DNA from 3 places in the Blastococcus montanus genome. Region 3 is predicted to be linked to each of the others. Evidence: riboswitches for the same ligand, from Rfam matches in the RefSeq annotation. Region 3 holds a riboswitch; each other region holds the start of a gene.
The links. Region 3 has a riboswitch for cyclic di-AMP ahead of ABDB74_RS07560 (C40 family peptidase). Riboswitches for the same ligand answer to the same signal wherever they lie in the genome.
Positions count from the first base shown of each region.

Region 1: linked by a shared signal. The riboswitch ahead of ABDB74_RS11210 (hypothetical protein) and the one ahead of ABDB74_RS07560 (C40 family peptidase) in region 3 are both predicted to bind cyclic di-AMP.
Region 2: linked by a shared signal. The riboswitch ahead of ABDB74_RS11460 (C40 family peptidase) and the one ahead of ABDB74_RS07560 (C40 family peptidase) in region 3 are both predicted to bind cyclic di-AMP.

Region 1 covers NZ_CP155551.1:2,324,740-2,334,392, forward strand. The annotation lists gene ABDB74_RS11190 (acyl-CoA thioesterase II) at 1-265, shown strand, start outside; gene ABDB74_RS11195 (hypothetical protein) at 334-489, shown strand; gene ABDB74_RS11200 (protein kinase domain-containing protein) at 527-2,479, opposite strand; gene ABDB74_RS11205 (hypothetical protein) at 2,631-2,948, shown strand; gene ABDB74_RS11210 (hypothetical protein) at 3,005-3,913, opposite strand; cyclic di-AMP (ydaO/yuaA leader) riboswitch at 4,182-4,331, opposite strand; gene ABDB74_RS11215 (bifunctional 3'-5' exonuclease/DNA polymerase) at 4,479-6,128, opposite strand; gene ABDB74_RS11220 (hypothetical protein) at 6,182-6,739, opposite strand; gene ABDB74_RS11225 (hypothetical protein) at 6,866-7,066, shown strand; gene ABDB74_RS11230 (OsmC family protein) at 7,067-7,321, shown strand; gene ABDB74_RS11235 (globin domain-containing protein) at 7,489-8,742, shown strand; gene ABDB74_RS11240 (globin domain-containing protein) at 8,815-9,653, shown strand, end outside.
Region 2 covers NZ_CP155551.1:2,373,361-2,383,013, forward strand. The annotation lists gene ABDB74_RS11430 (cobyrinate a,c-diamide synthase) at 1-925, shown strand, start outside; gene ABDB74_RS11435 (energy-coupling factor ABC transporter permease) at 912-1,604, shown strand; gene ABDB74_RS11440 (energy-coupling factor ABC transporter substrate-binding protein) at 1,601-1,906, shown strand; gene cbiQ (cobalt ECF transporter T component CbiQ) at 1,903-2,640, shown strand; gene ABDB74_RS11450 (ATP-binding cassette domain-containing protein) at 2,637-3,482, shown strand; gene cobA (uroporphyrinogen-III C-methyltransferase) at 3,479-5,110, shown strand; cyclic di-AMP (ydaO/yuaA leader) riboswitch at 5,266-5,408, shown strand; gene ABDB74_RS11460 (C40 family peptidase) at 5,423-6,685, shown strand; gene ABDB74_RS11465 (MFS transporter) at 6,934-8,163, shown strand; gene ABDB74_RS11470 (ABC transporter permease) at 8,171-9,007, opposite strand; gene ABDB74_RS11475 (ATP-binding cassette domain-containing protein) at 9,004-9,653, opposite strand, start outside.
Region 3 covers NZ_CP155551.1:1,536,914-1,546,566, forward strand. The annotation lists gene trpD (anthranilate phosphoribosyltransferase) at 1-469, shown strand, start outside; gene ABDB74_RS07545 (Lrp/AsnC ligand binding domain-containing protein) at 560-847, opposite strand; gene ABDB74_RS07550 (DEDD exonuclease domain-containing protein) at 844-2,664, opposite strand; gene ABDB74_RS07555 (hypothetical protein) at 2,833-3,159, shown strand; cyclic di-AMP (ydaO/yuaA leader) riboswitch at 3,342-3,519, shown strand; gene ABDB74_RS07560 (C40 family peptidase) at 3,643-4,620, shown strand; gene ABDB74_RS07565 (M48 family metallopeptidase) at 4,759-6,039, shown strand; gene ABDB74_RS07570 (glycosyltransferase family 4 protein) at 6,036-7,166, shown strand; gene ABDB74_RS07575 (long-chain fatty acid--CoA ligase) at 7,208-9,001, opposite strand; gene ABDB74_RS07580 (SRPBCC family protein) at 9,158-9,589, shown strand; gene ABDB74_RS07585 (ion transporter) at 9,596-9,653, shown strand, end outside.

The DNA of each region.
Region 1 (9,653 bases), 790 kb from region 3:
GTACGCCTCCGACATGCTGCTGCTGTCGACGGCCCTCGCGCCGCACGCGACGGTCATCGGCTCCCCCGGCGTCGCGGCGGCGAGCCTCGACCACGCCGTCTGGTTCCACGAGCCGATCCGCGCCGACGAGTGGCTCTTCTACGACCAGGAGAGCAGCTGGGCGGGCGGCGGGCGGACGCTCTGTCACGGCCGGCTGTTCGACCGGTCCGGCCGGCTGCTGCTCACCGTCGCGCAGGAAGGGATGATCCGCCGGCGTCCGCGCTGACAGCCGGGCCGGTATCCGCGGGGTGCCGGACGGCGTTCATCCGGCGCCCCACGGGTAGGGCCAGGGGCGTGCCGCGCGAGATGGACCCCAAGGACCCCGACACCCTCTACGCAGAAGGACCCGTCGCCGAGGAGCCCCCGGGCGAGGACCTGCCCGACTCCTCGCCGCTGCGTGATTCCGGAGGCACCGGCCCGGGCCCGGACGACCTCGACCGGCTGCTCTGAGGCCCTCTCGGCCGCCGGCGCCGGACGGGCCCGGTGGTCACACCCGTTCGGCGGGCCCCTGCCGGTTGCCGCCGCCGCGCTGCTCGCCGACCTCGGGACGGTTGCCGCCGCCGCGCTGCTCGCCGACCTCGGGACGGTTGCCGCCGCCGCGCTGCTCGCCGACCTCGGGACGGTTGCCGCCGCCGCGCTGCTCGCCGACCTCGGGACGGTTGCCGCCGCCGCGCTGCTCGCCGACCTCCGGCCGGTTGCCGCCACCGGGCCGCTCGCCGGATCCGGTCGCGCTCCGCCCCGGCGCGGTCGAGGGGTCGTCGCCGTCCCCGCGGCCGTCCTGGGGGCGGTCGGCAGGGCGATCCGTTCCGGTCGCGTCGCCGTCCTCGGTCGGGCCGTCGGTCGGGTCGCTGTCCTCCGTCGGTCCGGCGGGGACCTCTGGGACGGTCGGGTCGCTGTCCTCCGTGGGACCGGCGGGGACCTCCGGGACGGTCGGGTCGCTGTCCTCCGCCGGTTCGGCCGGAACCTCCGGGCCGGTCGGCTCGCCGGTCGGGTCGTCGTCCTGCGCCGGGCCGGCCGGAGCGCTGGGCGCCACCGGCGCCGCGACGTCCACGTCCGGCTCGGGCTCTGGCTCGGGCTCGGGCTCGGCCGGCGGGACGCCGGCGGGGGGTGGCGGCTGGGTGCCGGGCTCGGAGACCGGACGGGTCACCGGCTCCGGCGGGTCCTGCTCGCCCGGGACCTCCACGCGAGCCGCTGCGACGTGGAGGAGCACCTGGTCACCGCGTACCAGCCGGGTGCCCGCCGGCTCCAGCCGCGTCACCGTGCCCGCGGGGCCGGTGGAGGTCGTGTCGAGCTGCTGCCGCACGTCGAGACCCAGGGCCCCGAGTTCGATGACGACGTCCCCGACGGGGCGCCCCACGTAGTCCTCGGCGTCGAGCACCACGCCGGTGCCGGCCACCACGGCCGCGGAGCCGGCCGCCTGCCCGCTGTCGGAGGGGTCGTCCACGAGCACCGCCCCCACCCCGAACAGCGCGAGCACCAGCATCGGCACGAGCACCCACCCGGCCCGCCGGGGTGCCGGCGGGGCGCTGGTCGTCGGGTGCGCCCCGGCCGGACGGGCCGGCGCCGCGGGCGGGAGCGGACGGGCGAACGGCGCGGTGCCGTCCGGCTGCCGGCGCGTCTCCTCGACCGCGTGCAGGAAGGCGTCGCCGTCGCGCAGCCGGACCTCGGGGTCCTTCACCAGGGCGGCGTCGATCAGCGCGCGCACCTGGTGCGGGAGCTCCGCCGGCAGCGGCTCGGGGTGCTCGCGCACCTGCTTGAGCGCGACGGTCACCGGGTTGTCACCTTCGAAGGCGGCATGGCCGGTCAGCGACTCGTATCCGACCAGCCCGAGCGCGTAGACGTCGCTGGCCGGGCCGACCCGCTCGCCCATCGCCTGCTCGGGAGACATGTACTGGGCCGTGCCGATGACCTGGCCGGTCCGGGTCAGGGCCACGTCACCGGCCGACCACGAGATGCCGAAGTCGGTCAGCTTCACCGTGCCGTCGGGCGCCACCAGGATGTTCGCCGGCTTGACGTCCCGGTGGACGACGCCCGCGCGGTGCGCCTCGGCCAGGCCGGCCGCCGCCTGCTCGAGCACCGACAGGGTGGCGTCGATGTCGAGCCGGCCCTCGGAGATGCGGGCGGACAGCGGCGCGCCCTCGACCAGCTCCATCACCAGGTATGCCAGCTGCTGGCCGTGCTTGCCCGCCGTCTCGCCGTAGTCGAGGACCGCCGCGATGTTGGGATGGCTGAGGCTCGCCGCGTGCCGGGCCTCCGAGCGGAACCGCGCGATGAAGGTCGGGTCGCCGGCGCACTCCTCGCGGAGCACCTTGACCGCCACCGGGCGGTCCAGGACCACGTCACGCCCCCGCCAGACCAGCCCCATACCGCCGACGGCGATCAGATCCTGCAGCTCGTAGCGGTCACCCAGGATCTCCCGGCCGGTGTCGGCGGTCGTCACTCCTGGTCCTCCCGTGCCGCGAGGTCGATCCTCGCTCGTCGTCGGTCTGCGGGGTCCGGAGGCAACCGGTCCGCAGGCGTGCGCCATCCAGGAGGGTGCCCATCTGAGGCCGTCCTGAACCCCTGTCCGCCGATCGGGTCAGACTGGGGCGGTGACCAGCTCGTACGCCCAGGGCGACCCGGCAGTGCGTGGCGTCGTCCGCCTGCTGAACACCGCGGACGGGCGCGTGCTGTGCCTGGCCGGCGACGTCGATGCCGCCGTCGTCGACTCGTTCCTGCGGCGCTACGGCCGGGAACCGGTGCGCGTCGACGCGATCGACGCCGGCTCGGTGACCGCGCTGTCGGCCGCCGGCCGGGACCTCCTGCTCGACCACGTCGACCTCGCCGCGCGGTCGGGCCGGCGGCTCCCCCTGCGCCGGTCCCCCGGGCTGGACCGCGCGCTCGCGGACCCCGCGGACGACCGGCCCTGAGCCCGTGCCGTCGTCCCGGCTGCAGGACGGCCCGGCCGGCCCCTCGCCGCCGACTCCTAGCGGTAGTTCACGTGGACGTGGTCGAAGTGGTTGGCGGTCACGCCGCCACGGTTCTCCATCGCCTTCCACGACCCACCGGGTGAGGAGAGCATCCGCTGCTGCCAGATCAGGTAGTCGACGCCCAGCTCGTCCCAGTGCGCCCGGTGGTAGGCCACGATCGCGTCCCCGAGGGCGGCGTCGGTGAGCACCATGTAGTCCAGCGCCAGGCCGGACGGGTGGCCTCCCGGGTCCGCCGCGCTCGGGCGCGTGCCGCCCAGGGTGATCCGGCCGGCCCCCGGCACGTTGCTGACCACGGCGTCGGCGGCGGCCTGGACCTGCGGCCGGACGGCCCCGGAGCTGTTGGTGATGCGCGCGACCGCCGTGGCCGCCACCGAGGCGGCCGCCGTGGCGGACTCCCGGGCGCGCTGCTGCGTGGTGGGCGCGGCGGGAGCGGCCGGCGTCCGCGCCTGGGCCTCAGCCTCGACCTGAGCTCGAGCCTCCGCCGCGGCCTGGGCCTCGGCCTGCGCCCGGGCCTCCTCCTCCGCGCGGGCCGCGGCCTCCGCCTCGGCCCGCTGCCGGTCGAGCGCGGCCTGGTCGGCGGCGGCCTGGGCCTGCTGGGCGGCGGTCTGCTCCGCCTCGCGGGTGCTGCGGCTGGCCGTGAGGTCCTGCAGCGGCTGGAGGTCCTCGGTGACGTCGACCGGACCGGAGGAGGCGCTCAGCCCGAGCTGCTCGGCGACGCTGACCGACTCGGTCGCGGCCGGCTCGGCCTGGGCGGCCGGGTCCACGCCGACGAGCGCGTTGACCAGGACGGCGCCGGCGGCGGCCACCCCGAGGTAGAGCCCGGGGCGGCGGACCGCGGTCGGCGGGCGGCGGCGCGGAGCGGTGACCCGGCCGCGACGGCCGGAGACGGTGGTGCGGGGATCCATGGGTGCAGGTGCTCCGTGAGTGTGGTGCGCAGCGCGGCCAGGGGCGGCTGCAGCGGGGTGCGGTCGGCGGGGCCCGGGCGTCGAGGCGCCTGCGGAGGGCCACCGGGGACGGCGATCGGCCGGTCGAGCGGAGGTGCTCGGGGTGGTGGTCCAGCGGGCGGGCGGCGGCCGGGGCGGGCGCTCAGCTGCGCGGGCAGGCCCGGACGCGGCGGCTACGGGCGGAGCAGGGGCGTGCGAGGGTGCAGGGGCGCGCCATGCGGCGGCTCTCCGTTTCTTCCATGGCCGCCTACCGAGTTAGCTGACGGATTCGGGCGGGAAGCGGCCCTACCCGCACCGGGACGTGCCCGGCGCGCGATTCACCCCAGTGCTGCGGTGGGTCCCCGGCCCGCCCCGGAGGGCGGCTCGGCGGCGTCCGCCCGGACTCCCCCGGGTGGGGGCGTGGCGACCGGGCTGACCGAGCCACGGTAACCGCCGTTATGCGTCCGTGACAATCAGAAGTCGGTCATTTCCGAGCCGTGACGTGTGTCGCGGTGCCCTGCCCGGCAGCTCCGTGTACAAGGCGACGTCAGCCGGCGTCACCCCACGACCCGACGACGGCGACGTCGAGCGGGAAGTCGACCGGGAAGGACCCGAACAGCAGCCGTCCCGCGGTGGCCGCCGCGGCCTGCACCTCCGCGACGACGGCGTCCGCCAGGTGCTCGGGGGCGTGCACCACCACCTCGTCGTGGAGGAAGAAGGCCAGGTGCGGGCGGCGGCCGAGCGCGCCGGCGCCGCCCAGCCGCCACAGCCGGTTGCGCAGGTCGGCCAGCCAGCACAGGGCCCACTCGGCGCCGGTGCCCTGGACGACGAAGTTGCGGGTGAAACGGCCCCACGCCCGCCGCGCCCGATCGCGGTCCTCGGCGGATCCGCCGTCGTCGGGCGGCTCGCCGGGATCCACCGGCCGCCGCGCCCACCCACCGGCGGGCAGCGGGGAGCCGCGGCCGAGCAGTGTGTGCACCACCTCACCGCGCTCGCCCGCGCGGGCGGCCTCCTCCACCAGCCCGATGGCCCGCGGATAGCGACGGGCCAGCCGGGGCATCATCCGGCCGCTCTCGCCGCGCGTACCGCCGTACATCGCGCCGAGGATGCCGACCTTGGCCTCGGCACGCGCCGCGACTGCGCCGCCGGCCACCATGCCCTGGTACAGGTCGGTCGCCCGCGCCGCCTCCGCCATGGCGGCGTCGGCGCTCATGCCCGCGAGCACCCGTGGCTCCAGCTGGGCGACGTCGGCGACCACGAACCGCCAGCCCTCGTCGGCGACGGCGGCGGGACGGATCTGCGTCGGCACCGAGAGCGCACCACCCCCCGAGGACGCCCACCGCCCGGTCACCACGCCACCGGGCAGGAAGGTCGGCCGGAAGCGGCCGTCCCGCACCCAGGTCTCCAGCCAGGTCCAGCCGTTGGCCTGCAGCAGCCGCGACAGCTTCTTGTACTCCAGCAGCGCCGGCACGGCGGGGTGGTCGAGCTGCTCCAGCGACCAGGAGCGGGTGTCGGTCACCGGCAGCCCGGCGGTCCGCAGCGCGCGCAGCAGCTCCCCGGGCGAGTCCGGGTTCAGCAGAGGGGCGCCGAGCGCCGCACGGATCTCGCCGAGCAGCCGCTCGAGCACCGGCGGCCGCCCGCCGGCCGACGACCGGGGGCCGAGCAGTCCGGTCAGCAGACGCTCGTGGACGTCGGCCCGCCAGGGCAGGCCGGTGTGGGTCATCTCGGCGGCCACGAGGGCTCCGGAGGACTCCGCAGCGAGCAGCAGCGCGAGCCGCTGCGCGTGCACCGACGCGGCGAGGGCCACCTGCTGCCGCTCGTGCTCGGCGACCGGGTCGAGCCGGTCGGCCGGATCGGCGACCGGGAACAGCGCGGGGTCGGCGGCCGTCACCGGCTGGAGGGCGTCCCACCCGGCGGTCTGCTCACCGGCCAGCAGGGACTGGTCGACGAACGGCGAGCGCCGGAGAACGGCGTGGGCCAGCCGCAGATCGGTGCAGCGCTCGATCCGGACCCCGCCCTCGAGGAGCGCGGGGTACCAGCGCGTGGTGTCGTCCCAGACCCAGCGGACCGGCGCACGCTCCCGGCCGGCGACGAATGCCGCGAACCGGTCCGCCGGCACGAGCGTGCCGGCCACCGTCGTCCCGTCGTCGGCCAGTTCCCGCGCCTGCACGGCGCCCTCGGCGCGCCGGACCACCATCCGGTTCACGCCGCGCAGTCTCGCCGAACCCGCCGACACCCCGGAGAGGCGACCTACCCGCCGAGCAGCCGGCGCAGGAAGCGTGCCTGCTCCCGCACCGACCAGAGCGCCACCCGGGCGGGCGCGGACGCCACCGCGCGTGCCACGTGCACGCCCAGGCGCAGCAGGTCCGCGTAGTCAGGCGGCCGGACCTCGTGCCCCGCGGCCGGAGCGTCAGGAGCGGGGGCCGCCGGAGCCTGAACCTCGACGTGAGGTCGAACCCGGGGCGGGGACACGGGCGCCGGGCGCGGTGCCCCGGGGACGAGCAGGTCGACGGCCGTCCGGCGGCGGGGCGCGCGAAGCGAGTCGAAGGACGGGATCGCCGGCGCGGCCGGCGACTCCTCGTCGTCGGGGTGGCGCGGGCCGGCCGGCGCAGCGGCCGACCGCGGCAGCGTCGCAGGTGGCTCGGGGACGACGGCGCGGATCGCCGCGACCAGCCCCGGCCCGAGGCCGGGGACCGCGCTCAGCTCGCGGCCGGTCAGCCCCGCGAGGACGGCGGGGTCGGTGATCCCGGCGCGGGTCAGCGCCGTCACCGCGCGCCCGGGCAGACCGAGCTCCCGGATCGTGCTCACGGGCTGTTCCGGTGACCTGATCGGCATGACGGCCCACCCTAGCGCCGGCCGTCACCCGCTCGGGAGGTGCCGTCCGGCATCAACTGCGAAGGTGGCAGGACGCACCCGCAACGGCAGGAGGACCCGGTGGCAGAGATCGCCTACGTCTCGGACGTCCGTGTGGAGCGCCTGGGAGGACCGCTGCGCGCGGCCCACCTCCCGGGCGAGGAGGAACCGACGGTCTACGGCATGCACGGGGCCATCGCCGAGCACTACGGCATGGAGCCGGGCACCGCGCCCAGCCACGCCAGCACCATCGACCACGTGGTCGGCGCCGCCGCCGGTTAGCTGACGGGGACGTTCGCCGGGGCCCTGACGGCCCGGCGGATCGACCCCACCGGTCTGGTGGGGCACGCGCGCGGCGAGGTTGAGCTCGAGGGCAAGGTGCTGGTGCTCAAGCGCATCGAGGTCACCTACACCGGCCTGGACGTCCCCGAGCAGGACGCCGAGAAGGTCCAACGGGTGCTCGCCGTCCACGCCGACGGCTGCCCGGTCGCCCGGAGCCTGCGGGGAGCCATCGAGATCACCACGCGCCTCGGGTGAGGGTGGGGGCGCGGGGTCCCGCGCTCTCACCCGGACAGCAGGAACGACCGGCCGGCGACACGCCCGGCGGAAACGACATGCCTCAATCCCCGGCGAGCGGGTAGCGGACGCTGAGCGGAACGTGACCGCGCCAGCGCGGGTTGGTGGACAACTGGCAAGGAGGACACGTGCTCTCGGATCGATCCCGGCCCGTCATCGAGGCGACGCTCCCCGTCGTCGGCGAGAACATCGAGGAGATCGCCACCAGGTTCTACGCGCACCTGTTCGGCGAGCACCCCGGGCTCTTCGACGGGGTGTTCAACCGCGGGAACCAGGCCGAGAAGACCCAGCAGATGGCGCTCGCCGGGTCGGTGGCCGTCTTCGCCTCCTCGCTGCTGAAGGTCCCCGAGCAGCTCCCCGAGCACCTGCTCTCGCGGATCGCCCACAAGCACGCCTCGCTGGGCATCACCCCGGCGCAGTACGACGTCGTCCACGAGCACCTCTTCTGGGCGATCGCGGACGTGCTCGGTGACGCGGTCACCCCGGAGGTGGCCGCCGCCTGGGACGAGGTCTACTGGCTCATGGCCTACGCGCTGATCAACCAGGAGCGCGGCCTCTACAGCGCCCGCGGGGTGCGCCCGGAGACGGTGTGGCGCGAGTGGGAGGTCGCCGAGCGGATCCAGGAGACCGCGGACGTCGTCACCTTCCGGATGCGGAAGGTCGACGACCGCCTGGTGAAGACCTCGCTGCCCGGTCAGTACGTGACCGTCCAGGTGCCGATGCCCGACGGCGTGCGCCAGCCCCGGCAGTACAGCCTCACGAAGGCCGACGACGGCGAGCACCGCCAGTTCTCGGTGAAGCGGGTGCACGGCGGCGGCAAGCCCGACGGCGAGGTCTCGAACCTCCTCTGCGACCAGGTGCAGGTCGGTGACCGGCTGACGATGTCGGTGCCCTTCGGGGACGTCGTGCTCGACGACTCGGGCCGCCCCGTCGTGTTCGCCAGCGCCGGCATCGGCGTGACCCCGATGGCCGGCATGCTCTCCCACCTGGTGGCGGCGGGGTCGCACCTGCCGATCACGCTCCTGCACGCCGACTCCGACGAGGAGTCCTTCGCCCTGCGCGAGCAGGTGCTCGAGGACCTCCGGTCGCTGGAGTCCGGATCGGCGCACGTCTGGTACGAGGGCGGCGCCGCGAGCAGCCTCCCCGTGGAGGTCCACGCCGGGACGATGGACCTCCGCGAGGTCGCGCTGCCCGACGACGCCGTCTACTACCTGTGCGGCCCGCTGCCGTTCATGCAGGGCGTGCGCAGCGCGCTGATCGAGCGCGGGGTGCCCGCGCGCGACATCCAGTACGAGGTGTTCGGACCCGACCTCTGGCAGGCCGACCTCGCCACGGAGTCCACCCCGGGGGCATCGGACGAGCGGGTCGCCGTGGGCGCCTGACCGCCTGTCCCCACCGCCGGTCCGGCTCGCGTGCCGCGGGACACCGGACGCCACCCCCTTGAGGAGACGCTCGTGGACATCCCCGCGATGCGGGCCAACTTCGCCAAAGCAGCTGCCACGGGGGACGAGGCCCCGCTGTACTTCTACTCGCACCTGTTCCTGAGCCACCCGGAGACGCGGCAGATGTTCCCCGTCTCGATGGCACACCAGCGGGACCGATTCTTCACCGCTCTCGGCGAGGTGGTCACCCGGGTCGACGACCTCGAGGCGCTGGTCCCCATCCTGCAGCAGCTCGGGCGCGACCACCGGAAGTTCGGGGTGCTCCCCGCGCACTACCCCGCCGCCGGGGCGAGCCTGCTGGCGACCCTCGAGCACTTCGACGACGAGTGGACGCCCGAGCTCGCCAAGACCTGGGCCGAGGCCTACGACGTCGTGGCGAACGTGATGATCCAGGCCGCCGAGGAGGCCGAGGGGCAGCCGGCGTGGTGGGACGCCGACGTGGTGGGCCACGAGCGCCGCGCCCTGGACGTCGCCGTCCTCCGGATCCGCCCCCGGGCGCGGTACGACTACCTCCCGGGGCAGTCGCTGTCCCTGGAGACCGAGCTGCGCCCCCGGTTGTGGCGGTACTACTCCCCCGCCAACGCCCCCCGGTCGGACGGGCTGGTGGAGCTGCACGTCAAGGCGCGGGACGGCGGTCCGGTCAGCTCCGCCCTGGTGCGCAGCGTCGGGGTCGGCGACGTCCTGCGGCTGGGGCCACCGATGGGCGACCTGACCGTGGGCCAGGACTCCGACCGCGACCTGCTGCTGATCGCCGGCGGCATGGGTCTGGCCCCGCTGAAGGCGATGGTCGACCAGGTGGCCCGCCAGGGTCCGCCCCGGCGGGTCGACCTGTTCGCCGGGTTCCGCACCGA
Region 2 (9,653 bases), 840 kb from region 3:
GGTGCTCAACCGGGTCGGCAGCGACCGGCACGAGGCGATCCTGCGCGAGGCGCTCGGCTCGGCCGGGGTGCCGGTGCTCGGTGCGGTCCGCCGGATCGAGGCGCTCGCCACCCCGTCCCGGCACCTGGGCCTGGTGCCCGCGGCCGAGAGGTCGGCGGAGGCGGTGCGCACGGTGCGCGCGCTGGGCGCGGTGGTGGAATCCAGCATCGACCTGGACGCCGTCCTGCGGCTGGCCCGCACCGCACCGGACCTGGCCGGTGAGCCGTGGGACCCGGCCGCCGAGGTGACCCCGGTCGCGGGCCGGCCTGTGGTCGCCGTCGCCGGTGGCCCGGCGTTCACCTTCGGCTACGCCGAGACCGCGGAGCTGCTCACCGCGGCCGGCGCCGAGGTGGTGACCGTCGACCCGCTGCGGGACGGCGCGCTTCCCGAGGGCGCCCGGGCGCTGGTCGTCGGCGGCGGCTTCCCCGAGGTGCACGCGAGCGCGCTGAGCGCGAACGTCGGCCTGCGGACGGCGATCGCCGACCTCGCCGCCCGCGGCGGCCCGATCGCCGCGGAGTGCGCCGGGCTGCTGTACCTCTCCGGGGAGCTGGACGGCGAGCCGATGTGCGGCGTCCTGCCGACGACGACGGCGATGCACCCCCGGCTCACGCTGGGCTACCGCGCCGCGGTGGCGCTCACCGACAGCGTGCTGGCCCCGGCGGGCACCCGGGTGCGCGGGCACGAGTTCCACCGCACGCAGGCATCGCCCGCCGCCGGGGCGACCCCGGCCTGGCAGTGGAACGCCGACGGGCCGGAGGGCTTCGTGAGCGCGAACGTGCACGCCAGCTACCTGCACCTGAACTGGGCCGGTTCCCCCGGGATGGCCACCCGATTCGTCGCCGCCGCCGCGCGGCTCCCCCAGGAGGTCGGCCGTGCACATCGCTGAAGGATTCCTGCCGGCCGGGCACGCCCTCGGCTGGACGGTCGCCGCCGCGCCGTTCGTCGTGCACGGCGCCCGGGCGGTGGTGAAGGAGGTGCGGGATAACCCGGAGTCGACGCTGCTCCTGGGCGCGGCCGGGGCGTTCACCTTCGTGCTGAGCGCGATCAAGCTGCCCTCCATCACCGGCAGCTCCAGCCACCCGACCGGGACAGGCCCGGGGGCGATCCTGTTCCGGCCGCCGGTGATGGCGCTGCTCGGCACCGTCGTCCTGCTCTTCCAGGCGCTGCTGCTCGCGCACGGGGGGCTCACCACCCTGGGCGCCAACGCCTTCGCCTTCGCCGTGGTGGGCCCGTGGACCGGGTACCTGGTCTACCGGCTGACCCGCGGGGCCGGCGCCGGCCTGCTCCCGGCGGTCTTCGCCGGGGTCGCCATGGCCGACCTCGCCACCTACGTCACCACGTCGCTGCAGCTGGCGCTGGCCTTCCCCGACGCCAGCACCGGGTTCGTCGGCGCGCTCGTCAAGTTCCTCGGGGTCTTCGCGCTCACCCAGATCCCGCTGGCCATCGGCGAGGGCATCCTCGGGGTGCTGCTCTTCCGCGTGCTGACCGTCAACGCCCGGCCCGAGCTCGAGCGGCTGGGCGTCCTCCGGCCCGCTCCGCTCGTCCCCACCGGAGGTGCCGCGTGACCCGGCGCACGCTCGTCAACGCGCTGCTCGTCCTCGCCGTCGTCGCGCTGTTCGCCGTGCCGCTGCTGGTCGACGGCGGCGCCTCCGAGTACGGCGGGACGGACGCCGCCGTCACCGAAGAGCTGGCCGCCGGCGGGTACGAGCCCTGGTTCGAGTCGGTGTTCAGCCCCGCGGGCGAGGTCGAGTCGGGGCTGTTCGCGCTGCAGGCGGCGCTCGGGGGCGGCGTGCTCGGGTACGTCCTCGGCCGGCTGCACGGCCGCCGCACGGCCCGGCCGAGCGCCGCGGCGGCCGATCCCCGGTGACCGGCCTGGCCGTCGACGACGCCGCGTGGGCCAGCGCATGGCGCCGCCGGGCGCCCGGCGACAAGCTGCTCCTCTGCGCCGGGCTGGTCCTCTGCGCGCTGCTGCTGCCCGCCTGGCCGGCGGCCGTGCTGGTGACGACGACCGCGGTGGTGCTCGCCCTCGGCCCGGCCCGGGTTCCCGCGCGGACCTTCGGTCGGGCGGTGCGGTGGCCGCTGGCGTTCATCGCGGTCGGCGCGGTGACGGCGGTGGTCACGGTGGACGGCGGCGGTCTCGGCTGGGCCCCGGACGCCGTCGCCCGGGCGTTCTCGCTGGTCGGCCGCGCGGTCGCCGGCAGCTGCGCGGTGCTCCTGCTCGCCACCACCACCCCGATGTCGGACCTGCTGCCCGCCCTGCGCCGGCTGCGCGTGCCCGCCGCGGTCGTGGAGGTCGCCGAGGTCACCTACCGGCTGCTGTTCGTGCTGCTCGACAGCCTGCGCACCATCCGCGAGGCGCAGACCGCGCGGATGGGCTGGTCCACACCCGGGCGGTCGTACCGGTCGGCGGGGATGCTGGCCGCCGCCGTGCTCACCCGGTCCTGGGACCGCGCCCGCCGGATGCAGGAGGGGCTGGCCGGCCGGGGGATGGAGACCGGCCTGCGAGGGCTGCCCGAGGAGCGGCCGTCGTCCCGCCCGTTCCTCGCCCTCGGCCTGGCCCTGCCCGCCGGGATCACGGTGCTCACCCTGGTGGCGCGGTGAGCCACCGGTCGCTGGCCGCCACGGGGCTGGTCGCGGGCTACCCGGGGGCGGCCCCGGTCCTCGACGGCGCCGCGGTCACCGTGCCCGCGGGACGGCGGCTGGCGCTGCTGGGCGCCAACGGCTCGGGGAAGACGACGCTGCTGCGCTGCCTGTCCGGAGCCCTGCGCCCGGCCGCCGGCACGGTGACCGTCGACGGCGCGCCGTTGGTGCACACCCGCCGCGGGTTGCGGGACCACCGGCAGACGGTCCAGCTGGTGCTGCAGGACCCCGACGACCAGCTGTTCAGCGCGTCGGTGACCCAGGACGTCTCGTTCGGGCCGCTGAACCTCGGGCTCGCCGAGGACGAGGTGCGGGCCCGGGTGGCCGAGGCGCTGGACCTCCTGGGGGTCGCCGACCTGGCCGCGCGGCCCACGCACCAGCTCTCCTACGGCGAGCGCAAGCGGGTGGCGATCGCCGGCGCGGTGGCGATGCGCCCCTGCGTGGTCCTCCTGGACGAGCCGACGGCCGGGCTGGACCCGACCGCGGTCGCCGACACCCTCGCCGCGCTCGCGCGGTTGCAGGAGCACGACTCCACCGTGGTCATGAGCACCCACGACGTCGACCTCGCGCTGGGCTGGGCCGACGAGGTCGCCGTCGTCGTCGACCGCACCGTGGTGCAGGGCGCACCCCGCGAGGTGCTCGGTGACGGCGCCCTGCTCGGCCGCGCCCGGCTGGCCCGGCCGTGGGCGCTCGTGGTCGGCGCCCGGCTGCACGCGCTGGGCCTGCTCCCCGACGGGCCGTTGCCGCGCGACGCGGGCGAGCTGCTCGCCGCGCTGCCGGACCGCCCCGGGGTGCGCGCATGAGGACCGTGGGCATCGGGCTGGCCTCCGGCGTGAGCGCCACCGAGGTGCTGGCCGCCGTGGACGCCGTCCTCCCGCCCGGGAGCGGGCCGGTGCGGCTGGCCACCCTGGACAGCCGCGTCACCGAGCCGGGGCTCGTGGCGGCCGCCGAGCGCCGCGGCTGGCCGCTCACCGGCCATCCGGCCGAGGCGCTGGCCCGTGTCCCGGTGCCGTCGCCGTCCGGGGCGGTCGCGGCCCGCGTCGGCACCCCGTCGGTGGCCGAGGCCGCGGCGCTGCTCGGCGGTGGCGCGCTCGTCGTCGGCAAGACGGTGCACGGCCGGATCACCGTCGCCGTCGCCCGGCGGGCAGCCGACGTCCCGGCGCGGCCCGGCACCCACGACCGAGGAGGACCCCTGACCACCGACCGCGCTCCCGAGGTGCTGCACCCCGTCGGGCTCCGGCTGGCCGGCCGCCGCGTGGTCGTCGTCGGCGGCGGCGCGGCGGCGCACCGCGGGGTGGCCGGGGTGCTGGCGGCCGGCGCGCTCGTCACCGTCGTCAGCCCGGAGGTGACCCCGGCGCTGGAGTCGCTGGCGTCCTCGGGGCGGGTGACCTGGCAGCCGCGGGCGTACCGGGCCGGTGACCTGAACGGCGCCTGGTTGGCGCTGGCGGCGACCGGCGACGCGGACGTCGACGCGGCGGTCGCCCGGGACGCCGAGCTCGGCCGGATCTTCTGCACCCGGGCCGACCAACCGGAGCTGGCCAGCGCCGCCCTGCCGGTCACCGGCCGGGCCGGCGACCTCGTGGTCGCGGTGCACGGCCCGGACGGTCCCCGTGCGGTCGGTGTGCGGGACGCCGTCGTCGCGGGGCTCGGCGACGGCAGCCTGCCCGTCCGGGCCCCGGAGCAGCCGGGCGGCGGCAGCGTCGTCCTCGTGGGCGGTGGCCCCGGCGACCCCGGCCTGATCACCGTCCGCGGCCGGCAGGCCCTGGCCACCGCCGACGTCGTCGTCGCCGACCACCTCGCCCCCCAGGCCCTGCTCGCCTCCCTGCCCCCCGAGGTCGAGATCATCGACGCCGCCAAACTCCCCCGCGGCCGCTCCATGGCCCAGGAACGCATCAACGAACTCCTCGTCGAACACGCCCGCGCCGGCCGCCGCGTCGTCCGCCTCAAGGGCGGAGACCCCTACGTCTTCGGCCGCGGCCTCGAAGAACTCCAGGCCTGCACCGCCGCCGGCATCCCCGTCGAGGTCGTCCCCGGCATCACCAGCGCCATCGCCGTCCCCGCCCTGGCCGGCATCCCCGTCACCCACCGCGGCCTCACCCACGAGTTCGTCGTCGTCTCCGGCCACCTCCCACCCGGCCACCCCCAGTCCCTCGTCGACTGGCCCGCCCTGGGCCGGCTGCGCGGCACCGTCGTCGTCCTCATGGGCGTCGACACCGCCCCCGCCATCGCCGCGGCACTGGTGGAACACGGCCGCGCCCCCGACACCCCCGTCGCCGTCGTCGCCGACGGCTCCACCGCCACCCAGCACTCCGTCCGCACCACCCTCGCCGACCTCCCCCGCACCCTCGCCGAGGAAGGCATCCGCCCCCCGGCCGTCTGGGTCGTCGGCGAGGTCGTGGCCGTGGCCGGATCGGTCGCGGCGCGTCGATGACGGTCGGTGACCGACCGGCACGGCTGACGCGAAAGTTCCGGCCGAATGCGTCCGACCGCATGGTGGCGCGCCGGATCGGGCCCTAGCGTGGGGCGGTCCGGACGGCCCCGCCCGTCGCTCACCGGTGACAGCCGCCCGGACGCCGCCGAACCACCCGCCGGCACCCGCCGGCACCCGGACCGGGGACCCACCGCACCACCGGGGTGAAGCGACCGGTGACCTCACCAGGTCACCGGACGCCGGGCGCCTTCCCGCCCGAACCCGTCAGCTAACCCGGTAGGCGGCCGTGGAAGAAAGGACAACCCGCCGAACATGGCGAGTTCGCTCAGCCCTGCCCACCGACGGATCACCGGCCGCCGGACCCTCCTGGCCCTCGTCGCCGTCGGCGGCGTCGTCCTGACGCCGCTCCCCGCGACCGCCGCTCCCGAGCCGGAGACCTCGCAGGAGGCCGCCGCGCTGGTCGCCGCCCGCGCCCACGACCTGGAGGTCCTCGCCGAGCGGTTCAACGAGACGCGGGAGCACCTGGCGGCCGCCCGGCTGGCCGCCGAACAGGCCACCGAGGAGCTCGCCGCCGCCGAGGCCGCGCTCGCGGCGGCCCGTGAGCAGGTCCGCACGGTGGCCCGCAGCGCCTACACCGGGTCCCGGCTCGGTGCGATCGAGGCGATGCTCACCAGCGAGTCCGCCGCGGACATGGTCGACCGGGTCGGCCTCCTCGGCACGATCGCCGACCACAACAACGGCGTGCTGGGCGAGGCCCGGGCGGCCGGTGAGGACGCCGACCGGGCGCAGGCCGCCGCCGACCGGGCCGCAGCGGACGCCGAAGCGCAGGTCGACCGGGTCACGGCCCAGCGGGCGCTGCTGGACGAGCAGATCGCCGTGTACCAGGCTCAGTACGACCGGCTCAGCGCCGAGGAGCAGCGCGCGTCCCGTGCCGAGGCCGAGCGGCACGCGGCCGAGGTCGAGCGGCACGCGGCCGAGGCGGCGGCGGCTGCCGCCGCGCCGGCGGAGGACACACCGGCGGACGACGCACCGGCCCAGGCGGCCGTACCCCGTGCGGCTCCGGCACCCGCCCCGGCGCCCGCACCCCGCGCGGCTCCCGCACCCGCACCCGCACCCGCTCCTGCGCGCGCTGCGGCACCCGCACCCACGCCCGCGCCGGCTCCCGCACCGCCTCCGGCGCCCGCTCCCGCACCGGCGCCTGCCCCGGTCGCCGGCGGCAGCGGCGCCGCCCAGACGGCGGTGAGCACGGCGCTGGCCCAGGTGGGTGACCCCTACGTCTGGGCGGCGGCCGGGCCGAACGCGTTCGACTGCTCCGGCCTGGTGCAGTACGCCTACGCCGCGGCCGGCATCAGGCTGCCGCACTCGAGCCGGATGCAGTCGACGATGGGCACCCCGGTGTCCCGGTCGGCCCTGCAGCCCGGTGACCTGCTGTTCTTCTACAGCCCGGTGAGCCACGTCGGCATCTACGTCGGCAACGGGCAGATGGTGCACGCCTCCACCAGCGGCGTGCCGGTGAAGGTCGCCTCGATCGACTCGATGGGCAACTTCACCAGCGCCCGGCGGATCGCCGGCTGACAGCCTCGGGAGCATCGCAGCGAGGAACGAGCGAGGAGCGGACCGAGGCGCGGAAGCCGGCCAGAGCCACAGCCGGCTGACAGCCTCGGGAGCATCGCAGCGAGGAACGAGCGAGGAGCGGACCGAGGCGCGGAAGCCGGCCGGAGCCACAGCCGGCTGAAAGCCTCGGGAGCATCGCACCGGCGCGCGGGGTGACCACACGCCCCGCGCGCCGGTGGCCATCGGGCGGCGTGCGACCATCGCGACCCGTGCGGGTCGGGACACGGGGAGACCTCCCCCGCGAGGTCAAGGTCCTGGCGGTCATCGCCTTCGTCGTCGCCCTGGGCTTCGGCATCGTGGCCCCGGCGATCCCGCTGTTCGCCCGGTCGTTCGGCGTCGGGACCACGGCCGTCGGGTTGGCGGTGAGCGCCTTCGCCTTCTTCCGCTTCGTCTCGGCGTTCAGCGGCGGCACGCTGGTCGAGCGGTTCGGCGAGCGCCTGGTGCTCGCCTCCGGGCTGGTGATCGTCGCCGTCACCACCGGTGTGGCCGGGCTGGCCGGCTCGTTCCCGCTCTTCCTCGGGCTCCGCGCGGCCGGGGGCATCGGCAGCGCCATGTTCACCGTGGCCGCGCTCTCCCTCCTGCTGCGGGTCGCACCCCCGTCGCACCGGGGCCGGGCCGCCGCGACCTGGCAGGGCGGCTTCATCCTCGGGGGCATCGCGGGCCCGGCCGCCGGCGGGCTGCTGGCCGAGCTCTCCCCCCGGCTGCCGTTCTTCCTCTACGCCGGCTTCCTGCTGGTGGCCGGCGGCGTGGGCATGCTGATGCTGCGCTCGGCCGAGCCGGACCCCGCCGCCCCCGACCCGGACGACACGGCCGGCCCCGACCTGAGCGCCGGGCCGGTGCGGCTGGCCACCGCGCTGCGCTCCCGGGTCTACCTGGCCGCGCTGGTGGCCAACTTCGGCGTCGGGTGGGTGCTCTTCGGCGTCCGCAACTCGCTCGTGCCGCTGTACGTGACCGAGGAGCTCGGCCGGACGGTCGCCTGGGCCGGCGCCGGCCTGCTCGCCGGGTCGGCCGCGCAGGCGCTCGGCCTGCTGCGCTCGGGCCGGCTGGTCGACGGCTGGGGACGGCGGCCCTCGCTGATCCTGGGCGCCGCGCTGGCCACTGGTTCGATGGCGATCCTGATCCTGCCGCCGGCCATCGCCGCGTTCCTGGTGTCCATGGCGCTCTTCGGGCTCGCCGCGTCGCTGCTCGCCAGCGCCCCGGCGGCGCTGGTCGGCGACATCAGCTCCGGGCGCGGCGGGCGCGTCGTGGCGGTGTTCCAGATGTCGGCCGACCTCGGCGCCATCGCGGGGCCCCTGGTCGCCGGCTGGCTGACCGACGTCGCCGGCTTCCAGGTGGCGTTCGCGGTGAGCACCGGCGTCCTCGCGGCGGGCCTCGCCGGCGGCCTGCTGATGCCCCGGCAGGCGGACCGCACGGCCGCCAGCGCGACCTCCCCCGTCTGACCGGCGGTCAGCGGCTCCGGTAGAGCCGGGTGGTCAGCGGGAGGAACACCGCGGCCAGCAGCGCGGCCACGGCCAGGGAGACGACGACGGCCCCGACGTCGGGCTCCCCCGCCATGAGCGACCGCGACGCCGTCGCCAGGATCGAGATCGGGTTGACGTCGACGAACGCGGCCAGCGGCCCGGGCAGCGTGGTGGGCGGGACGAAGACGTTGGACAGGAACGTCAGCGGGAAGATGCCCATGAAACCGGCGTTCATGACCGCGTTCGGGCTCCGCAGCAGCAGCCCCAGGACCGAGAACACCCACGAGAGCCCGAACGAGAACACCACGACCAGCGCGAGGGCCGACACCGCCCCCGCTGCGCCACCCTCGGGCCGGAAGCCGAGGATCACCCCGAGCACGATGATCACCGTGCCGGCCAGCACGTAGCGGACGCTGTCGCCCAGCAGGGCGCCCAGCAACGGCGCCGGCCGCCAGATCGGCAGCGAGCGGAACCGGTCGACGACGCCCTTGGTCACGTCGGTGTTCAGCGACACCCCCGAGTAGACGGTGGTGAACAGCACCGACATCACGAGGATGCCGGGCAGCAGGTAGTCCAGGTAGGCGCTGGTCGAGCCGGCGATCGCCCCACCGAACAGGTACGTGAACATCAGCACGAACATCACCGGGGTCACCGTGACGTCGAGCAGCTGCTCGGGCACGTGCTTGACCTTGAGCATCCCGCGCCAACCGAAGGTGAGGGCCGCCGACAGCGGGCCCGGCCGCGGAGGCCGGGCCGTGGAAGCGATCGCCCGGCGGACGGCGGCGGTGTCGGTGGCGTCGGTGACGACGGAGGCGGCGCTCATGACGGCTGCTCCTCGAGGGTCGGGGCGGCACCGGGCGGGTCCTCGGCCGGGCGGCCGGTCAGGGCCAGGAAGACCTCGTCCAGGCTGGGCTGGTCGAGCGAGAAGTGGGCGAGGCCGATGCCGGTCCGGGCCAGCTCACCGACACCGACGGCCGCCTGCGCGGAGTCCGGGCACTGCGCCGACAGCGCCGCCGGGTCGGGTTCCAGCACCGTGGTCCCCACCGCGCGTTCGAGGACGGCCGCGGCCTCCGGCCGCCGGGCCGGGTCGAGCAGCCGGACGTGCAGCGCGCCGGTGCCGACCGAGGCCTTGAGCTGACCGGGGGTCCCCTCGGCGATGACCCGCCCGTGGTCGATGACCGCGATGCCGTCGGCCAGCTGGTCGGCCTCCTCCAGGTACTGGGTGCAGAGCAGGATCGTCGTGCCCCCGGCGACGAGAGCGCGGACGATCTCCCACACCTGGTTGCGCGACCGCGGGTCGAGGCCGGTGGTCGGCTCGTCCAGGAACATGAGCCGCGGGGTGACGACGATGCTCGCGGCGATGTCCAGACGGCGCCGCATGCCACCGGAGTAGTGCTTGACCAGCTTGCCCGCGGCGGCGGAGATGCCGAACGCGTCGAGCAGCTCGTCCGCGCGGGCGCGCGCCGCGG
Region 3 (9,653 bases):
GGCCATCGGCTGCGCCAATGCGCGGATGGCTCCCGTGCTCGCCGAGGTGCTCGCCGCCCGGGGGACGCGCGCGCTGGTCTTCCGCGGGGACGACGGTCTGGACGAGCTGACGACCGCGACGACGTCGGCGGTGTGGGCGGTGCGCGACGGCGCGGTGGAGGCCGACCGCGTGGACCCGGCCGTGCTCGGCATCCCGGTGCCGGCCCCCGATGCACTGCGGGGTGGTGACGCGCGCGTCAACGCGGACGTGTTCCGGCGGGTCATGGACGGCGAGCGCGGTGCGGTGCGCGACGCCGTGCTGCTCAACGCCGCTGCCGCCCTGGTGGCGTTCGACGCCCGCCCGGCCCGGCTGCACGACGCCCTGGCTGCCGGGCTGGAGCGTGCGGCCGCCGCCGTCGACGACGGGCGGGCCGCGGCGCTGCTGGACCGCTGGGTGGCCGTGACCCGCGAGGTGGCTCCGCCGCGCTGACGGAGGACCCGTCCTGCTCACGCCTCGCTCCGCGCGGGCGCGGGCCCTGGGGGGCGCCGACCCCCCGCCGGGGGTGGGTGCGGCGGCCTGTCAGTCCGCGGCGTCGAAGCCGATGGAGAACGCAGCCTCCAGGTCGTGTCGCGAGTAGGCGCGGAAGGCGATGTGGGTGTCGGTGTCGACGACCCCGGGCACCTTGTTGATCCGGCCGGCGATCACCTGGGCGACCTGCTCGAACTCGCGGACGCGGACGATGGCGATGAGATCGGCCTCGCCGGCGACGGAGTAGACCTCGCTCACACCGTCGAGCTCGGCGACGGCCTGCGCGACCTCGGCGATCGAGTCGGTGGCGGCATCGATCATCACGATGGCGGTGATCACACGGGGGATGCTAGCCGGGTGCGGCGCCCGGCGGGCGCAGCTGCGGCAACCCGCTCCGGCCGTGCGCGGGTGCCGAGGGATCGGCCGTCGGCGAAGGGGTCCTGCACGTCGCGCCCGGTCTCCACCCGGGTCAGGAACGCGCTGTAGCCCCCCGTGCCGGGCGCGGGGCTGGCCAGCGTGCCGGTCAGCTGGACCAGCCGGGTGCCGGGCTTCTCCAGCCAGCGGAGCACCAGTTCGGTCTCGTCGACCGACGTCGTGAGCTCGCCGGCGGCCCCGGCCACGGTCTCCGCGGTCGCCAGGAGCCCGGCCAGGACGCTGCGGACCGTGGTGCCGCGGGGAGCGTTCCCGGCGGCCGCGAGTCGGCCGAGCCGGACGACGGACAGCTCCCAGCCGCCGTCACCGTCGGGGCGGGCGAGCACGAGCTCCAGGACGGCGGCCAGTGACGCCAGCCGCTGCCGCCGACGGACCGCCCGCACGAGGACCGCGATCCGGTCGCGGAGCACGGCGGCGTCCTCGTACCGCTCCTCGTCGGCCAGCCGGTCGACCCGCTGCAGCAGCGGCGAGAGGAGCGGCCGCGGGTCATGGGTGACCGCGGCGGCGAAGACGGCGGCGACGTCGGCGTACTCCCCGACCGACTGGGCGCCGGTGCAGGGGGCGCCGCAGCGGCCCATGCCGGCCAGCGCGCAGGCGCTGACGGGAGTCCGCGGGGACAGCCGGGCGGTGCACTGTCGCAGCGGCAGGGCCTCGTGCACGGCCGCGACGGCGGCGTCGGCGGCCCGGCGATCGGGGAACGGTCCCAGGAACACCCCCGCCTCCGGACGGACGCGTCGCACGACCGACAGCCGGGGGAAGGGTTCCTCGGTGAGCCGGACCCACAGCGCGCGCTCGGGGAAGCGGGACCGGCGGTTGTAGCGGGGCTTGTGCTCGGCGATCAGGCGCAGTTCGCGCACGGCGGCCTCGAGGGCGTGCGCGCAGGGGATCGAGTCGACCCGCTGGGCCAGGCCCACCATCTCGGTGATCCGGCTGCGCTGCTCGCCGGAGGTGAAGTAGCTGCGGACCCGGCTGCGCAGGTCGGTGGAGGTGCCGACGTAGAGCGGCTCGTCGTTCGGTCCGCGGAAGAGGTAGACGCCGGGACCGTGCGGGACGCCGTCGGCCAGGTGCCGCTTGCGGCGCCGTTCCGGATCGACCTGGCGGGTGAGACCGGTGAGCTCCTCGAGCGTGGTGATCCCCAGCGGGCCGAGGCGTTCGAAGAGACCGTGCAGGACGTCGACGGTCGCGCGGGCGTCGTCGAGCGCGCGGTGCGTGGGGGAGGTGGCGGCCGAGAAGTAGGGGGCCAGCGTGGCCAGCTTGCAGTTGGGCACCTCGTCGCGGGTGAGCAGCCGCCGGGCGAGGACGGCCGTGTCCACCGACGCCGAGGTGGGCCAGACCAGGGCGTTCTCGGCGCAGGCCGCCTTGAGGAAACCCAGGTCGAAGGGGGCGTTGTGCGCGACCAGGACCGCGCCTCGCGCGAACTCCAGGAACGTCGGGAGGACGGCCCCGATGCGCGGTGCCGCGGCGACCATCGCCGAGGTGATCCCGGTGAGCACGCTGATGTAGGGCGGGATCTCGTGGCCGGGGTCGACCAGCGTCTGGAACTCCCCGAGCACCTGGCCGCCCCGGATCTTCACCGCGCCGATCTCGGTGATCGCGCTGTCCTTGGGCGAACCGCCGGTGGTCTCCAGGTCGACGACCACGAAGGTGACCTCGGCCAGCGGCGTACCCAGCTCCTCGATGGCGACCTGCTGGTAGCGCTGCGACGCGGTGGGGAGTGGTGGCACGGCCGGGACGCTAGGTCGGGGTGCTGACAGTCCGGGGGACGCGCGCCGCCACGCGGAGCCGTGGCGGCGACAGCGCGGGTGCCCGGCCGGCCGGACCGGTCGGCGGCCGAGCGGAACTGTCGGTGCCTGCACCTAGCGTCCGCGGCGACTCACGGAGGAGAAGAAGCGATGCTCATCGACTGCGACACCTGCACCGCGCGTGGAACCGGCTGCGCCGATTGCGTGGTCACCGTTCTGCTGGGCGCCCCACCGGGATGGCAGGGGGTCGATCCGGTGGTGGTGCCGATGACCGGGCGGCCGGCGCGTGACGTCCCGGCCGCGCTCGCCGCGGAGGACGTGGTGGTGCCCCCGCCCGGCGTGGTGGTGGAGTTCGACGACGTGGAGCGCCGGGCGGTCCGGGCGCTGGCCGACGGTGGCCTGGTGCCGCCGCTGCGCCACCGCGAGGGCGCGGAGGAGTCGGGCAGCGGGGGCTCCGGCGGCCGCCGCACCGGCTGACCTGCGCGTCGGCGGTGCCCGCGAGTGCCCGGTCGAGGTCCTGGCACGCGTCAGGCGCGCCGTGTCACCCGTCCGTGGACGCCTCGCGCGTATCCGGCTGTCCCGTTTGTCCCGGCCATGATCACGGTCGTAGGGTCGTCGCCGTCCGGACGGGTGGTCGTCATCCGCAGATGGATGGCCCCGGCCGGACACCGCCTAATCACCGGACGGCGCGCACCACCGGCGCCCGAGGTGAACCGGGGACCCACCGCACTCCTGGGGTGAGTTCTCCCGCGGCCGGCACGCCGGCGAGCGGGGGATAGGGCCAGTCTTCCCAGCCCGAACCCGTCAGCTAACTCGGTCGGCGGTCGCAGTGGAAGAAACGGAGAGCCGCCGCACGTGGCGACCCCCTACGCCCGACAGACGCACGCCCCCGAACTCCTCCATACCGACCTCCGGCCCCGGCAGTCGCGCGGCCGCCGGTTCGGACCGCTGCATTCGGGTGTGCTGATCAGCGCCACCGCCGCCCTGACCCTCACGCTGATGCCGGGTACCGCCTCCGCGGTTCCCGGTGACGCCACCGTCGACCAGGTCGCCGCGCAGATGGCCGAGGCCGGGCACGAGCTGGAGGTCGTCACCGAGCAGCTCAACGACGCCCGCGTCGCCCTGGCGCGGCACCAGAGCGACGTCCAGGCCGCCTCGGCGGCGGCCGGTGCCGCGCAGGACCGGGTCCGCGCCCTCGACGGCCGGATCCGGCTGCTGGCGCGCAGCGTCTACACCGGCAGCGGGATGTCGCAGCTCGACGTGCTGCTCAGCAGCGACTCCGCCGACCATGCGGTGAGCCAGCTCGGCACCCTCGAGGCGATCGCCGGGCACACGAACGAACTCCTGACCGAGGTCTCCGTGGCCTCCGAGCAGGCGGAGCAGTTCCGCGAGGCCGCCGACGAGGCCGCCGCCGACGCGCAGCGGGTCGTCGACGAGATCAGCGCGAAGCAGGCGGAGCTCGAGGCGAAGATCGCCGACTACCAGCGTCGCTACGAGACGCTGACCGCCCCGCAGCGGGCGCAGCTGGCGCTGGCGCACGGCGGGGACAGCCTGCCCGCGCCCAGCGGCGTCGTCGCTCCCAGCTCCGCTGCGCAGGCGGCCGTGGACACCGCGCTGGCGCAGGTCGGTGACCCCTACGTCTGGGGCGCCGGCGGGCCGAACGCCTTCGACTGCTCGGGCCTGACGTCCTACGCCTACGCCGCCGCCGGCGTGATGCTGCCGCACTCCAGCCGCGCCCAGTCGCAGATGGGCACGGCCGTCCCGCGCAGCCAGCTGCAGCCGGGTGACCTGGTGTTCTTCTACAGCCCGGTCAGCCACGTGGGCATGTACATCGGCAACGGGCAGATGGTGCACGCGTCGACCTCCGGCCAGCCGGTCAAGGTGGCGAGCCTCGATGCGATGGGCAACTACAACGGCGCCCGGCGCATCGCCGGCTGACAGCCTCGGGAGCATCGCAGCGAGGGACGAGCGAGGAGCGGACCGGGGCGCGGAGGCCGGCCAGTGCCATCGCCGGCTGACAGCCTCGGGCACCGGACCGGTCCGGTGCCGGGGACCGTCCCACCTAGGATCGCTCGGGTGACCGGGGGTGGACGGGCAGGAGCTCGTGCCGCACTCGTCACCGCGGCCGTCCTGGGCGCGGCGCTGGTGGTGGTCATCGTCGTCCGCACGCCGTGGGAGGTGCTGCCCGAGCCGCCCGGTGGGTACACCGATCCGGACCCCACCGCGGGGCTGGACCCCCGGCAGATCGCCCTCGCCGAGGCCTTCGCCACGGCGATGCGCCCGCTGTCGCTGATCTCCATCACGCTCGGGCTGGCGGTCTCGGCGGTCCTCGGTCTCACCCCGCTGGGCGGGCGGCTGATGCGCGCCGCCGCGGCTCCGTTGCGCCGGCGGTGGTTCGCGCAGGTGCTGCTCGGCGTGCCCGCTCTCGTCGTCGTCGGGCGGCTGGTCACCCTGCCGGTGTCGGTCTACGCGGAGGTCATCCGGCACCGTTACGGCCTGTCCACCCGCGGCTGGGGGCTGTGGCTGCGCGACGTCGCCGTGTCCCTGGCGATCAGTGCCGCGCTGACCACGCTGGTGGTCCTCGTCTTCCTGTGGCTGGTCCGCCGGGCCCCGCGCAGCTGGTGGGCCTGGGCCGGTGCCGCGGTGGCGGGGCTGGTGGTGATCGGCTCGTTCCTGTACCCGGTGGTGATCGAGCCGGCGTTCAACGAGTTCGAGCCGCTGCCGGCCGGTGAGCTGCGCAGCGAGCTGCTGGCCCTGGCCGAGGAGAACGGCACGCCGGTGCAGGACGTCCTCGTCTCCAACGCCTCCCGCCGGACCACCACCCTGAACGCCTACGTCTCCGGCTTCGGGTCCACCCGGCGCATCGTCGTCTACGACACGGTCCTGGCCGAGCTGCCCGACGCGGAGATCGAGGCGATCGTGGCGCACGAGCTGGGGCACGTCGTGGCCCAGGACGTGCTGACCGGAACCCTCATGGGTGCGCTCGGGGCCGGCGCGGCCACCGCGCTCGCGGGCTGGCTCCTGTCCTCGCCGCGGTTGCTGCGCCGGGCCGGCGCCGAGTCGGCCGGGGACCCGCGGGTCGTGCCGTTGCTGCTGTTCCTGGTCGCCGTCGGCACGCTGCTGGCCACCCCGGTGCAGAACGTGGTCTCCCGGCAGATCGAGGCCCGGGCCGACGTGCGCGCTCTCGAGCTCACCGGAGATCCGGAGACCTTCATCGGCATGCAGCGCCGGCTGGCGGCGGGGAACCTCGGCGATCCGGACCCGCCCGCCGCCTGGCACTGGTTCTTCGGCAGTCATCCGACCGTGGCCGAGCGCATCGCGATGGCCCGGGACTGGCAGCGGTCGGAGGGCCCGTGACCCGCACCCTGGTCGTCACCAACGACTTCCCGCCCCGTCAGGGGGGCATCCAGACGTTCGTGGCCGCACTCCTCCAGCGCCGGCCGCCGGACTCTCTGGTCGTCCTCGCGTCGGACCACCCGGGCTCCGCGGAGCACGACGCCGCACTGCCCTACCCGGTGGTCCGCCGGCCCACGGGCATGCTCCTGCCCACCCGGGAGACCGCCCGGGCGGCCGTCGAGCTCGTCGACCGGTTCGGGTGCGCGACGGCGTTCTTCGGTGCGGCCGCCCCGCTGGGCCTGCTCGCCCCGGGGTTGCGTGCCGCCGGTGTCGGTCACCTCGTCGGCGCGACGCACGGCCACGAGACCGGCTGGGTGGCGATGCCGGGCAGCCGGCAGCTCATGCAGCGGATCGCCGCAGGGCTCGACGTCGTCACCTACATCAGCGAGTACACGCGGGACCGGCTGGCCCCGGCGCTGGGCGGCCGCACGCGGCTGGCGCAGCTGTCGCCCGGCGTCGACGTCGACCGGTTCACCCCCGGCGTCGACGGGACCGCTGTCCGCCGCCGGTACGGGCTGGGGGAGGCGCCCGTGGTCGTCTGCGTCTCCCGGCTGGTCGCCCGCAAGGGCCAGGACGTGCTGGTCGCCGGCTGGCCGCGGGTGCTCGCCCGGCACCCCGGCGCCCGCATGCTCCTGGTGGGTGGCGGCCCGGCCGAGCCGTCGCTGCGCCGCGCCGTCACGGCCGCCGGGCTGCAGGACTCCGTGGTCGTCACCGGGCCGGTGCGGCACGAGGAGCTGCCCGCCCACTACGCGGCCGGCGACGTGTTCGCGATGCCGTGCCGTACCCGCCGCGGTGGCTTGGACGTCGAGGGGCTCGGCATGGTCTTCCTGGAGGCTGCCGCCTGCGGGCTGCCCGTGGTCGCCGGCACCTCCGGTGGCGCGCCCGAAGCGGTCCGGCAGGGCGTCACCGGGCACGTGGTCGACCCGCGTTCGCCGACCGCGGTGGCCGCAGCGCTGGTCCGCCTGCTCGACGACCCCGACCGGGCGCGGGCGATGGGGAAGGCCGGCCGGGCCTGGGTGGAGCAGCGGTGGTCCTGGACCACGATCGCGGCCGACCTCGACCGGCTGCTGGACCCCGCGGAGCACTGAGCCCCGTCCCGCGACGGCGGGACGGGGCTCGGTGGGGGCCGTCAGCGGTCGTACAGGGCGTCGACCTCGGGGCCGAACTCCTTCATGACGACGTTGCGCTTCAGCTTGAGGCTGGGCGTCAGCATCCCGTTGTCCTCGGTGAAGTCGGTGCTCAGCACCGCGAACTTCTTGATCGCCTCCGCCTGGGACACCGCTTTGTTCGCGTCCGTGACCGCGGCGTCGATCTCGGCCAGCACGTCGGGGTCCTGGCGCACCTGATCGGCGCTGAGGTCGGGGGACTTGCCCTTGGACTCCAGCCACTGGGGCAGGGCCTCGGCGTCCAGCGTGATCAGCGCGGCGATGAACGGCCGCTGGTCGCCGACGACGATGCACTGGCTGACCAGCCGGTGAGCGCGCAGCCGGTCCTCGAGCACGGCGGGGGCCACGTTCTTGCCGCCCGCGGTCACCAGGATCTCCTTCTTGCGGCCGGTGATCCTGATGAAGCCGTCGGCGTCGATCTCGCCGATGTCACCCGTGTGGAACCAGCCGTCGGCGTCGATCGCCTCGGCGGTGGCCTGCTCGTTCTTCCAGTAGCCGCGCATGACCACGCCGCCGCGCAGCAGGATCTCGCCGTCCTCGGCGATCGCGGCGGACACCCCGGGGAGCGGGCGGCCGACGGTGCCGATCCTGATCGCGTCGTCGTGGTTCACCGCGGCCGCGGCGGTGGTCTCGGTGAGGCCGTAGCCCTCGAAGACGGTGACGCCGATGCCCCGGAAGAAGTGGCCCAGCCGCTCGCCCAGAGGAGCCCCGCCCGAGATGGCCCCCTGGCACCGGCCACCGAGGGCCGCGCGCAGCTTGCCGTACACGAGCCGGTCGAACAGCGCGTGCTGCAGCCGCAGGCCGAGCCCGGGGCCACCGGTGTCCTGCGCCCGCGACCAGTCGATGGCGACCTGGGCGGCCCGGTCGAAGATCCTGCCCTTGCCGGCGGCCTCCGCCTTGGCTTTCGCCTGGTTGTAGACCTTCTCGAACACCCGGGGGACGGCGAGGACGAAGGTCGGCTTGAACTCGCCGAGGTCCTCGACCAGGTTCGACACGTCCGGGGTGTGGCCGATGACCGTGCGGGTCTTGACGGCACCGACCTGCAGGACGCGGGCGAGCACGTGCGCCAGGGGGATGAACAGCAGCAGCGAGCCCTGGGTGTTCATGAACCGGCCGAGCAGGCTCATCCCGTTGCCGATCTCGAACAGGAAGTTGCCGTGGGTCAGCTCGCAGCCCTTGGGCCGGCCGGTGGTGCCGCTGGTGTAGATCAGCGTGGCGAGGCTGTCGGCGGCCAGCGTCTTCCGGCGGGCCTCGAGCTCGCTGTCGGGGACGCCCGCGCCGGCCTGGGTGAGGGTGCCGACCGCGTCGTCCTCGATCACGTGGACGCTCTTGAGGTCCGGCGCCTGGTCGCGCACCGAGTCGACGGCGGTGGCGTGCTCGTCCCGCTCGACGATGACCGCGGTGGCCCCGGAGTCGGAGAGGATCCACGCCACCTGGTCGGGGCTGGAGGTCTCGTAGATGGGGACGACGACGGCGCCGGCGGTCCAGATGGCGAAGTCGAAGACGGTCCACTCGTAGCGCGTCTTGGCCTGGAGGGCCACGCGGTCACCGGGGGCGACGCCCGCGGCGATCAGCCCCTTCGCGACGCCGGCGACCTCGGCGGCGAACTCCTTCCAGGTGACGTCCTGCCACTGGCCGTTCCGCCTGCGCCGGAGACCGACCGCGTCGCCGGCTTCCGCCACATTGGCGGCCAGCATGTCGGTCAGGGCCTCGCCGGGCCCGACCTCGGTGGTCACAGGAACGCTGAACTCGCGCACGCTGGTCCTCTCCTCCCCGCCGGCCGCGAGGCACCGTCGCCCGCGCGCCCCGGTACGGGGACGTCCGGGTCAATCTAGCCGCTGGTGCTACCGGGCAGTAGCTCAGTGCTGCACCGGGGAGGGCCGGTCCACCCGGGAGCCGATAGCCTGCTGGCCATGGCCGACCAGTCCACCCAGTCGATCGTCGTCGAGGCGCCCGCGGCGGAGGTCATGGCGGTCATCGCCGACTTCCCCGCCTACCCGCAGTGGGTCTCCGCCGCCAAGAAGGTCGAGGTCCTCGAGACCGGGGACGACGGCCGCGCCCGCCGCGTCCACTTCGTGCTCGACGCCGGCGCGGTCAAGGACGACTACGTCCTGGACTACACATGGGACGACGACCGCCGCGTCTCCTGGAACCTCGTCAGGGGCCAGATGCAGAAGCGGCAGGAGGGCTCCTACACCCTCGTCGAGACCGACGGCCGTACCGAGGTGACGTACTCGATCACGATCGACCTCTCGATCCCGATGCTCGGGATGATCAAGCGCAAGGCGGAGAAGGTCATCCTCGACACCGCGCTCAAGGAGCTCAAGAAGCGCGTCGAGGGCTGACCCGGCGTGCGCACGCTGCTGGTCACCGGCCCGGGTGGGGCGGGGACGTCGACGCTGGCCGCGG